Regions from separate parts of the Gordonia sp. CPCC 205515 genome, predicted to be linked through region 2. Evidence: riboswitches for the same ligand, from Rfam matches in the RefSeq annotation. Region 2 holds a riboswitch; the other holds the start of a gene.
What was found. Region 2 has a riboswitch for cyclic di-AMP ahead of AAFP30_RS19255 (transglycosylase family protein). Riboswitches for the same ligand answer to the same signal wherever they lie in the genome.
Positions count from the first base shown of each region.

Region 1: it holds a riboswitch for cyclic di-AMP, as region 2 does, so the genes downstream of both, AAFP30_RS03480 (C40 family peptidase) here and AAFP30_RS19255 (transglycosylase family protein) in region 2, are expected to answer to the same signal.

Region 1 is NZ_JBCLVJ010000002.1:668,175-674,113, forward strand. Features, by position in the region: gene AAFP30_RS03460 (hypothetical protein) at 1-322, shown strand, start outside; gene trpD (anthranilate phosphoribosyltransferase) at 361-1,446, shown strand; gene AAFP30_RS03470 (Lrp/AsnC family transcriptional regulator) at 1,456-1,734, opposite strand; gene AAFP30_RS03475 (DEDD exonuclease domain-containing protein) at 1,776-3,530, opposite strand; cyclic di-AMP (ydaO/yuaA leader) riboswitch at 4,102-4,283, shown strand; gene AAFP30_RS03480 (C40 family peptidase) at 4,298-4,999, shown strand; gene AAFP30_RS03485 (C40 family peptidase) at 5,187-5,939, shown strand, end outside.
Region 2 is NZ_JBCLVJ010000011.1:365,328-371,266, forward strand. Features, by position in the region: gene moaA (GTP 3',8-cyclase MoaA) at 1-438, shown strand, start outside; gene AAFP30_RS19250 (MoaD/ThiS family protein) at 447-695, shown strand; cyclic di-AMP (ydaO/yuaA leader) riboswitch at 935-1,136, shown strand; gene AAFP30_RS19255 (transglycosylase family protein) at 1,144-1,776, shown strand; gene AAFP30_RS19260 (DUF6328 family protein) at 1,810-2,310, opposite strand; gene AAFP30_RS19265 (molybdenum cofactor biosynthesis protein MoaE) at 2,354-2,803, opposite strand; gene AAFP30_RS19270 (MogA/MoaB family molybdenum cofactor biosynthesis protein) at 2,803-3,288, opposite strand; gene moaC (cyclic pyranopterin monophosphate synthase MoaC) at 3,297-3,788, opposite strand; gene AAFP30_RS19280 (hypothetical protein) at 3,795-4,001, opposite strand; gene AAFP30_RS19285 (helicase-associated domain-containing protein) at 4,073-5,939, shown strand, end outside.

The DNA.
Region 1 (5,939 bases), on a different contig from region 2:
CGCGGCGTCGTCGACGGTGCTCGACGCCTCGCGGTGGCGGGCGGAGGAGGAGGTCGTCGTCCGGCACGTCCTGGTGCTGCCGGCGGCGCGGGGGGCCGAGGCGATCGCCACGGCCGGTCTCGACGAGTATCGGGCGGTGGATTCGACGACGTACCCGCTGACCGGTGCCGTCGCCGAGCCGGACCGCACGACGGTGGTGCTGGCCCGGGTGCAACTGCTCGACGCCATGCACCTGTCGCAGGAACGGTCGCGGATGGCCAGCCTCGGTTCCCGGCACGGCGGGGCGGCGATCGGCTGGCAGGTGTTGCAGCGCCCGGGTTGAGTCGTTCGACGACGATGTCGCGCACTACTGTTTGTGCCGTGAGCACCCCCGAAGAATCGACGACCGCTGATTCGGCGACCTACACCTGGCCGCAGATCCTCGGGCGCGTCACCGACCGCATCGATCTCAGTGTGGACGAGGCGGCGTGGGCGATGAACGAGATCATGAGCGACGCCGCGACCGGCGCGCAGATCGCCGCCTTCGGTGTCGGCGTCAAGATGAAGGGCGCCGCACCGGCCGAGCTGCGCGGCCTGGCCGCCGCGATGCTCGACCACGCCACACTGGTCGACGTGTCGCGCCCCGCGGTCGACGTCGTCGGCACCGGTGGTGACCGGTCGCACACGGTGAACATCTCCACCATGACCTCGATCGTGATCGCCGCGGCCGGGGTGCCGGTGGTCAAGCACGGGAACCGGGCGGCGTCGTCGAAGAGTGGCGGGGCCGACGTGCTCGAGGCGCTCGGCGTCAACATCACTCTCGGCGCGCCTGCGGTCGCGCGGTGTGTGGAGGAACTCGGCATCGGTTTCTGCTTCGCCCCGGTCTTTCATCCCGCGTTCCGGTTCACCGGCCCGCCGCGCAGCCAGATCGGTATCCCGACGGTCTTCAATGTGCTCGGGCCGCTGACCAACCCGGCGCGTCCGAACCGCGGGTTGATCGGCTGCGCGTTCGTGGACCTCGCCCCGGTGCTGGCACAGGCGTTCGCCGACCGCGGCAGTGCGGTGCTGATCGTCCGCGGCGACGACGGTCTCGACGAGCTGACAACCACGACCACCTCGACCGTCTGGCAGGTCGTCGACGGACAGGTGCACCAACTCAGCCTGGATCCCGCCGACCTGGGTATCGAGCGGGTGCAGCTCTCGGCCCTGCAGGGCGGCGACGCGGCGGCGAACGCGGTCATCGCCCGCGACCTGTTCGCCGGTACGCCCGGCCCGGTCCGCGACGCGGTGCTGCTGAATGCGGCCGGCGCGATCGTCGCATTCGAACAGAGCGCGGTGCTGACGTCGGCGCAACTCACCGACGCCATGCGCGACGCGATGAGTCGCGCCGCCGCGGTGCTCGACGACGGCTCGGCGGCCGCGCTGCTCGACCGTTGGGGCGCCCTGAGCAACTCGCTGGCCGGTTAGCGGCTCCTCTTACTCCTCGCCGATGGAGAACCCGCCCTCGACGTCCGAGCGTGAGTAGCTGCGGAACGCGATGTGGGTGGCGCTGTGCCGCACACCCGGCAGCCGGTTGATCTTGCCGGTGACCACCTCGGCGATCTCCTCGTGGTCGCGCACCTTGATCTTGGCGATCAGATCGACGTCGCCGGCGCACGAGTAGACCTCTGAGACACCCGCGATGTCGGCGACGGCCTGCGCGGTCTCCGGGATCTGATGAACGTCGGCGTGGATCAGGACGATGGCGGTGATCATGGTTGACACAGTAGTGCTGCGGTCGCGTGCCGACCGGTGCCTCACCCCGCGCGGCGCGGCTCGCGTGCCGAACGGGCCGCGGCCGACCAGTCCAGGCGACGTTCGGCACTCGATGCGGGCAGCGCGAGCCCCTCGGTCGTCGCGACGATCCGCACGTGTGGTTCCTGAATCCATCGATAGAGCAGTCCCGCCTCCTCGACGGGGGCACCGCGCAACGGCCCCTCTCCAGGCAGCACGGTCTCCCCGGAGGCGACGAGCAGGTCGACGACGGGCATCGGGGCGACACCCCGCCGGGCGACACCCGCACTCGCCAGCCGTCCGTGCCGGATCACCGCGAACTCCCAACCGCCCGCACCGTCCGGGTGGGCGACGACGAGCTCGGCGATCGTGCACAACGCGGCCAGCCGCTGGCAGCGAGCCAGCGTGTCGATGGTCGATGAGATCCGATCCCGTTGGCGCGCAGCACTTTCGAACATCTGCGCGTCGGATAGGTGGTGCAGTCGGGCGGTCAGGGTGTCGATCACCGTATCGGAGTCGCCGGCGAAGAGATCGCGGACCGCGGTGACCCGCGGCAGGTAGTCGGGCAGCGTCAGCGGCCGGTCGGACGCGGCGTGGCAACCGCCGATCCGCGGGCCGCCCACGTCCTCCGACCGGCACCAGTGGTGCGTCGCGCGTCCCAATCGTGTTGTGCAACTGCGCAACCCGGCGGCCTGACCGATGAGGTCGGCGATGGTGGCGGCCGTCGTCCGGTTGCCGATCGGTCCGAGTGACACCTCGCCGGGCGTGCGACTGATCTTCAGTCGTCCGAATCGTTCTGGCGTCAGCACGATCCACCACCCGCGATGGGGCTGGGTGGACCGGCGGTTGTAGGCCGGGGCGTGCGCGGCCAGCAGTCGCAGCTCGCGGACGCCTGCCTCGAGGGCGTGGGCGCACTCGACGTGGTCGACGCGGACGGCGAGCATGACCATCTCGGCCATGCGCGGCCGCGGATCGTTGCCGGTGAAGTACGACATCACCCGGCGACGCAGATCACTCGCGGTGCCCACATAGAGCACCTCGTCGGACGGGCCGCGGAAGAGATACACCCCGGGCCGGGTCGGGAGGTGTTCGGCCATGCTCCGTTTGGCCCGCAGGCGGGGAGACGACCGGGGGAGATAGGCGGTGAGCTCACGGAAGGTGCCGACACCCTGATTGCCGACCCGCTCGAGCAGACAGTGGAACACCTCGACGGTGGCGCGGGCGTCGTCGAGCGCACGGTGGGTGGGTCGCACGGACACATGGAAGAGGTCGGCCAGGACCGAGAGCTTCACCGACGGCGCTTCGTCGCGGGTGAGGATGCGCCTGGCCATGGTGACGGTGCACAGGCTCACGGTGAATGGCCAGTCGATATCCAGACGAGCAGCGTTCTGGCGCAGGAACCCCATATCGAAGCGGGCGTTGTGCGCGACGAGGATGGCGCCGCGCGCGAACTCGACGAATGCCGGCAGCACCGCACCGATCCGCGGAGCGTCGTACACCATCGCCTCGGTGATGCCGGTCAGTGTGACGATCTGCGGGGGAATGCGACAGCCCGGGTCGACGAGGGTGGCGAACTCGCCGATCACCTCGCCGCCGCGGATCTTCACCGCACCGATCTCGGTGATCCGGTCCTCGGTGGGGCTGCCGCCGGTGGTTTCGAGGTCGACGACGACGAGGGTGGTGTCGAACAGGGAGCGGTCCGAATAGTCGTCGCCGCCGTCGTCGAGGTCGGCGAAGGTGAGTTGCCCACCGGGCGGGCTGAGGGTGCTGCTGGCCACGGTGCGAACACTAGTTCGACGGTCCGACAGTGACTGGTGTGACACCCGGGAAAGCTGTGACAAACGGAATTGTCGGTGGGTGGTTCTAGTGTCCGGGGCATGTGAGACGCAGGTCCGATTCACCAGGTCGGACCGCGGCGACATACCCGACCGCAGGCAAATGAGATGGAGATCACAAATGTATATCGACTGCCAGTCCTGCCCGGCCCGTCCGCTCGCCTGTGACGGGTGCATGATGCAGACCTTGTTTGGTGCCCCTAACTGCGACGATGGCCGTTCTTCAGAGTATGGAAAGACCCCTGCCGCACCCGCTGGACCGGATGCCGAAATCGACGCTGCGATCGATGTATTCGCTTCTGCTGCAATGATCTCCAATTCCGCTGCACTATCTGCAAGAAATGGGAAAACCACACGTCAGGGCGGCGCTGCGGGGAAATCTCTGCGAATTCTGCGAGCCGGCTGAAAAGTGGGTCGTTCGTCCCTATTCCGGGACCGGTGGACAGACCCGCATCCGGTTTCGTAACCTTTCCGAGACCTTTGCAGAGCGTCCCGCTCCGACCGGAGTGGTCTGGATAGGTCACCGCTCAATCGCCCTCACGGGCGAACCGGGGAACCATCTTTTTCGGAGCAATCCGATGGGGGTGAATCGTGCCTGCCCACAGCCGTGTCTTCACGGTAGCGGAGCAGAAACGTAGGGCCATTCTTCCGGCCCGAACCCGACAGCTAACTCGGTAGGCGGTAGCGGGAGAACAAGGAGAACTAGCTTCGTGGCCAAACATCGTTTGGAACAGCCCAACCGCGGCAGCAAGGTGGCCAAGCGTGCAGTGGTCGCCGGCTCGATCACCGTCGGTTCGCTGGCCGCTGTCGCCGGACCGGCGCTTGCTGCGCCGGTGCATGTGCCGAATATCGGAACTTTCGAACTGCCTGGGGTCGATACCAAGCAGATCCCCCAGCAGTTCCAGCAGCCCAAGGGCCCGGCCGTGAAGTCGTCACCGGCCGCCAAGACCTCGCCGGGCGCCACCGTCGAGATCCCGAACCTGGGTTCCTTCACCGTGCCGGGCCTGAACAACAACCAGATCCCGGACCAGTTCAAGCCCAAGGGCGGCGCCGGTCTCTTCGGCAAGCGCACCGTTGCCCAGAAGGCCGTCAGCATCGCGGAGAGCAAGATCGGCGCCCCGTACTCGTACGGCTCGGCCGGACCGAACGCCTTCGACTGCTCGGGTCTCGTCTACTACTCGTACAAGCAGGCCGGCAAGACCATCCCGCGCGACAGCTACGGACAGCTCGGCGGGGGCCGCGGTGTCTCGCTCGCCGACGCCAAGCCCGGCGACGTACTGATCTTCAACGGCGGCAGCCACGCAGGCATGTACATCGGCGGCGGTCGCTTCGTGCACGCCTCCACCTACGGTGTCCCGGTCCAGAAGGACTCCGTCAAGAACTGGAACGTCACCGCCGTCCGGCGTTACTGAGTAACCCGATAGGGTGAGCGTTGTGTTGGGGCGGATCACGCGAACGGCGTGATCCGCCCGAACAGTCTTTCGGCCGATGCCGGGCGTGGGGGAAAGCGGTGGAGGAGTAGTGAAGTCCGTGGTATCCGGATGGTGGACCGATGGTTGGCGGTCCGGACGTAGGTGGTCTGGGCGGTCGGTCCCGGCGATGTTCGCCGCCGCCGGGTTGGCCGGCGTCGTCGTGGCCGGACAGCTCGGGCCGGCGGCTCCCGTCGCCACTGCCGCCCCGGTCCGCAGCGCCGACCAATTGCTCGTCCAGTACCGGAAACTGAGCACCGACGCCGAGAAGTCGGCCGAGGCGATGCACAACGCGCAGATCGAGTACAACAAGCAGCGGGGCATCGTCGCCAGGGCCCGTGCGTCGTCGACCGCGGCCGCGGCCACGCTGACCGCCACCCAGAAACGCCTCGACGCCTACCAGAACCGGGTCGACTCGGTGGTTCGCGCCAGCTACAAGGGCGCCCGGGTCAATCGGCTCTACGCCGTGCTCACCAGCGACTCCCCGCAGTCACTGCTCGATCAGATGTCGGGCCTCGAGGTCGTCTCACGTCAGGCCGCCGCGGATCTGAAGGGTCTCAAGGCCGCTCGCGCGAAGACGACGGCGGCCAAGGCCGCCGCCGATCAGACCGCCGACGAGGCCACCACCGCCGTCGCCGCCGCGGAGAAGACCCGGGGCGAACTCCAGGCCAAGCAGGCCAACCTGCAACTGCAGGCGATCCGCATCCGGGCGATCTACGGCTCCATGACCGGCAAGCAGCTGGCCGCACTCGCCGGCCCCCGCTTCGACTTCGACCCGCGAATCGTGCCGCGCGGCACCGCACCCGAGCTGGTTGCGGTGCAGGCCGCGCTGACGCGCATCGGCGACCCGTACGTCTGGGGCGCCACCGGCCCGAGTTCGTTC
Region 2 (5,939 bases):
CTCGACGCCGACCACCGCTGGAACCGGGAGGCGATGGTCACGGCCGACGAGATCCTCGCCGTGCTGCGCACCGAGTTCACGCTGCTGCCCGATCCGCGGCCGCGGGGCAGCGCGCCCGCCGCCACCTGGCTTGTCGACGGTCACGGAAGCCCGGACCGCCCGGCACGCGTCGGCGTGATCGCGTCGGTCACCCGACCGTTCTGCGGCGACTGCGACCGCGCCCGGCTGACCGCCGACGGCGCCCTGCGCAACTGCTTGTTCGCGCAGTCGGAGACCGATCTGCGGACCCTGCTGCGCAGCGACCTCCCAGAGCGCAGCCTCGACGCCGCGATCGTCGACCTCTGGCGCACCAACGCATGGATGAAGGAGCCTGGCCACGGCGTCAACGGACCGAATTTCCATCAGCCGACGCGGCCGATGTCGGCCATCGGCGGGTGACCCGGCCGATGCAACTGACCGTGCGCTACTTCGCCGCTGCGCGCGCGGCGGCCGGCACCGAATCGACGACGATCGAGATCGGTCCGGACGCCTCGCTCGCCGACCTCGAGAGCATGCTCGCCGCCGGCAACCCCGAGCTGGCTCGGGTGCTGGACCGCTGTTCGTACTTGCGCGACGCTGTCGCCCTCTGCGACCGGACCGTGGTGCTCGGCGACTGCGACACCCTCGACGTACTCCCCCCATTCGCAGGTGGCTGAGGCCACAATGACGATGTGACGTTCCTCACATAACGAATGAATAACAGGACGGCCACAAGTCGACTATCGCCGCGTGAGCAGGCAGGACGTCACAAGTGGGTCGAAAGTCCCGATCTGAGCGCGAAACTCGTTGTGCGAACAACTATCGTTCGCACTGCTGAACGTCGTACTGTCTAGGACGACCGCCATTGGTGGTCACGACCACATAACAGACAGACACCGTCATGTCGGCCGCGCCGAGCCTCGCTCCGCCGATGTGCACGACCAGAGAAGAACTTCTAGGAGCGAGGACGGGGGACCCACCTCTCCCTGTGGAGAGTTCGGACGCCTACCCGGCGTCCTTGGGGTCAAGTCTCGACCGCGGCACACGTCGCGCCGAGACCGGGCAACCTCTCGCCCGAACCCGACAGCTGACTTCGTAGGCGCGTGGAGAGAGGAAACACCACTCATGTCCGGACGCCATCGCAAACCGTCGACCACCTCGACCACCAAGACCTTCGCCAAGGTCGCACTGACCGGCGCCGTCCTCGGCGGCGGAGCGGCCCTCATCGGTACCGGTTCGGCCAACGCCGCCACCGACTCCGAGTGGAACCAGGTCGCCCAGTGCGAGTCGGGTGGCAACTGGGCCATCAACACCGGTAACGGTTACCAGGGTGGCCTGCAGTTCAGCCCGAGCACCTGGGCCGGACACGGCGGCACCGAGTTCGCTCCGAGCGCCAACCAGGCCACCCGTGAGCAGCAGATCGTCGTCGCCGAGCGCGTGCTGGGCAGCCAGGGCAAGGGCGCCTGGCCGGTGTGCGGCACCGGACTGTCGGGTGCAACCCAGCGCACCGCGCCGGCCGAGGCCCCGAAGAACCTGCTGCAGGTGCCGCAGCTGCCGAAGCTGGAGAAGTCCGGCGACGCCGCGACCACCAAGGACGTGACCAAGCAGCTCGACGCCGCGGTGTCGAACGCCCAGAAGAAGGGCACGATCAGCCCCGAGGTCAAGCAGCTCTGGGAGTCGGTCAACAAGAGCGGCGTTCAGCTCAGCCCGGATCAGATCAAGCTGTTCAACCAGAACAAGCACCTGCTGCCGAACTGAGCAACCCTCTGAACGAAGGGCCCCGCACGATGATCACTCCGTGCGGGGCCCTTTTCCACTCTTCTGCCGCTCCCGCAGCGGCAGGATGATCCACATGATCGCGAAGACGATGAGCGCGACGATCCCGGCCGCCACCGCCGCGCCGGTCCCGGCCACGACGTCGAAGATCAGCACCAGCACCCCGGTCATCGCCAGGCCCAGGCACACCAGCCCGATCAGGGTCAGCCAGTGTGACCGGTCGACGAGTTCGGCGACCGCGTGCCGTCGAAACAGCAGTCGATGCAAGGCCACCGGCGAGATCAGCGTGACCACCGCCAGCACCGCGAACACCAGACTCACCAGGTAGAGATCCTGCTGCGCAGTGGACAGCTCGGTGAACCGCTGTTGGAACGGGATCGTCAACATCAAGCCGGTCAGGATCTGCACCCCGGTCTGCACGACACGCAGCTCTTGCAGCAGGCTCGCCCAATTCCGGTCGAGACGTTCGGTACTCGTCTCGTTCCGGTCCGCGTCGTCGTCGGGCACCGGGTTCATGGAGATGACCCTACTGATATGCCCTACGCCGGCGGGTCTGACTTCAGGCCGATCCGACCCACTCGTCGGTGCCGTCGGCGAACACCTGGTGCTTCCAGACCGGTATCCGCGCCTTGACCTCGTCGACGAGCAGCGCGCACGTCTCGAAGGCCGCGCGGCGGTGATCGGCGGCCACAGCGACGACGAAGGCGGCATCGCCGACCGTCAGGTCTCCCACGCGATGGGATACCGCAACCGCCCGCACTCCGGTCGCCTGCGCGGCGATCTCCCCCACCACGTCGGCCAGCACTGCCGGCGCGCTCGGGTGCGACGAGTAGACCAGCCGGGTGACGTCGTGTCCGTGATCATGATTGCGCACGGCCCCGACAAATCCGACCACCGCGCCTGCAGTACCGCCCGCGGCGTCGCTGACCGCCTTCTCATGGTCGTCGAGTCGGATCGGGTGCTCCGACAGGTCGGCACGCACGACGCGGGCGGGACCGGTATCGGGCATCAGTGGTCACCGCCGCGGATCTGATCGAGGGCATGCTCGAGTACGCCGTCGAGGACGCCGAGTCCGTCGCGCACACCACCGGTGGAGCCGGGCAGATTCACCACGAGCGTGCCGTCGGCGACGCCGGCGAGGCCGCGGGAGAGGATGGCGGTCGGCACCGCGGGCAGTCCGGCGGCGCGGATCGCGTCGGCGAGTCCGGGGATCTCGACGTCGAGGAGGGGACGGGTTTGTTCCGGGGTGCGGTCGGTGGGCGTGAGCCCGGTGCCGCCGCTGGTGATGACGAGGTCGGCCTCGGCGTAGATGCCGGCGCGGATCGCCGCGCCGACCGGTGGGCCGTCGGAGACGACGATGAGTTCGTCGACGACGTAGCCGCGCTCGGTGAGCCAGTCGCTGATCAGCGGGCCGGCCCGGTCGGGATACTCGCCGCGGCTCGCACGGGTGGAGGCGATGACGATGCGGGCGACGCGGGCGCGCTGTTCGGTCACGGTGTCGCTCAGTCCCGATGCCACGGACCGGATTTGCCGCCGGTCTTGGACAGCAGCCGGATGTCGGTCATCGATGCCCGGCGGTCGACGGCCTTGACCATGTCGTGCAGCGTCAGCCCGGTCACCGCGACCGCGGTGAGCGCTTCCATCTCGACGCCGGTCTGCCCGCTGGTGGCGACCGTCGCGGTGACCTCGATGGACGCATCGCCGATCGCGTAGTCGACCTCCACCGACGACAGCGCGAGCTGATGGCACAGCGGGATCAGGTCGTCGGTGCGTTTGGCGGCCATGATCCCGGCGATACGGGCGGTCGCGAGCACATCCCCCTTGGGAAGCGCTCCCTCGCTGAGCAGACCGATGACCTCGGATGTCGTGCGGAAGGTGCCGCCGGCGACGGCTCGGCGCTGCGTGCTCGCCTTGCCGCCGACGTCGACCATCCGAGCCGCACCGGACGAATCGATGTGACTCAGTCCAGCGGGATCGGCGTCGTTGGCAGACACTCCAGGTCAGCGGTTGACGACGGTCTTCGACTGGACGAAAGGCACCTCATCGAGGGGCAACGGGAACTCGACGTCACCGAACGGGGACAGCGCCCCGGACAGACCAGCAGCGAACTCCGACACGGCATGGGCGCTGTCGCCGTCGCCGTCCTTCGGCCAGCCATTGTCGACGTACTGCTTCTTCTTAGCAACGTTCTTCTCAGCCACGGGCATATTGTGCCATGCGGCCCTATCGGCGTCCCCGTGAAACAGCCGCAACGCGGCCGCTCAGTAGAATCGGCCGAATGAGTTCGGATTCCCAGGACGGCAGCCTGGCCGATGACCTGGCGTCGCGCACCGACGACGAACTCACCGATCTGCTCGTCGCGCGCCCCGATCTGGCCTCGCCACCACCGGCCGGCACCAAGGTGCTCGCGTCGCGGGCGTTGTCATCGGCGTCGTCGGCTCTCGCCGGCGAGGACCTCGACCTGCTGAGCGTTGCCGTGTTGGAGACGGTCGTCGACGCCGGCACCGACACCACCGGTCCGGTGCCCGCACCCGTCGCGCTCACCGCGATCCAGAAGGCGTTGGCCGGTCGTGCGTCGAAGCCCGATATCCGCGCGCGCGTCGATCTGCTGCGCCGCCGTGCCCTGCTGTGGGGTTCCGACAAGGCGCTGCTCACCGGGGCACACGCCCCGGCCGCGCTGCCGTGGCGGGCCCATCATCTGACCGGACCGCTGGGCGCGGTGACCACCGAGGATCTGCAGACGCGACTCGAGGCACTCGACGAGCAGGAACGCGGACTGGTCGAGACGCTGTCCCGGGGCCCGTCGCTCGGCCGCAGCCGCGACGCCGCGTCCGATGCCGATCCGACGAAACCGGTGCCACGACTCGTCGCGGCCGGGTTGCTGGCCCGGGTCGACGAGCAAACCGTCGAGTTGCCCCCGATGATCGGGCAACTGCTGCGTGGCGAACCCCCGTTGCGGACCGACGATCTGCACCCACCGGCACTGCACGACGCCGACACCAAACCCCGCTTCTCCGCTGCGGCGGTCGAGGCGGCCGCCGGCGGTGAGGCGCTGGAATTGATCCGTCACACCACGTCGCTGCTGCGCTCGCTCGGGGCGACGCCGGCGGCCGTGTTGCGGTCGGGCGCCCTCGGTGTACGGGAGTTGCGGCGCCTGGCCAAGGTCACCGGCCTGACCCAACAGCGCATGGCGTTCATCGTCGAATTGCTCGGCTACACGCGACTGATCGACGCCGGATTCCCGGAACCGCCACCCCCGGACGACACCGGTGAACTCGCCTTCGCGCCGACCCCGGCCGCCGATTCCTGGCTGCATCAAACGCCAGAACGGCAGTGGTTGGTGCTGCTCGAGGCGTGGCTGGAGATGCCGCGACGGCCCTGGCAGGTCGGTGAACCCGACCGCGACGGCAATGCCTTCGCCGCACTGTCCGGCGACCTGCACGACGCCTACGCCCCGGTCCAGCGACGCGCGATCCTGGCGACGCTGGAGGACGGCAAACCCGCCGTGCCGGTCACCGACATCGCGTTGGCCACCGCCCTGCACTGGCGACAGCCGCGACAGATCCGCCGCTACACCCTTCGCATCATCGACGAAACACTCAGGGAAGCACGGGAACTCGGCCTCGTCGCACACGGCGCGGTGACCAGCGTCGGGCGCACCTCACTGATCGGCGACGACGCCGAAGCGGTGCTCCTCGACGCGATGCGCGCCGCACTTCCCGAGCCCGTCGACCATTTCCTCGCGCAGGCCGATCTGACCCTGACCGTTCCCGGGCCGATGACCGCCGAACTCGCCGAGCAGGTCGAGCTGGTGGCCGACCTCGAATCCGGCGGCGCCGCTTCGGTCTATCGCGTCTCCGAGAACAGCGTGCGACGCGCCCTCGACGCCGGGCGCGGCAGTAGCGAGTTGATCGCGATGTTCACCACGCACTCGCGGACACCGGTGCCGCAATCGTTGACGTACCTGATCGAGGACGTCGCCCGCAAGCACGGACAACTACGCGTGGGCGTCGCGTCGGCGTTCATCCGCTGCGAGGACCCGACGACGCTGGCGGCCGTATTGCGCAGCGAGGCAGCCGAACCGCTCGCCCTGCGGGCGCTGGCACCAACGGTCGCGGTCTCCCCCGCCGATGTGCGCGACGTCA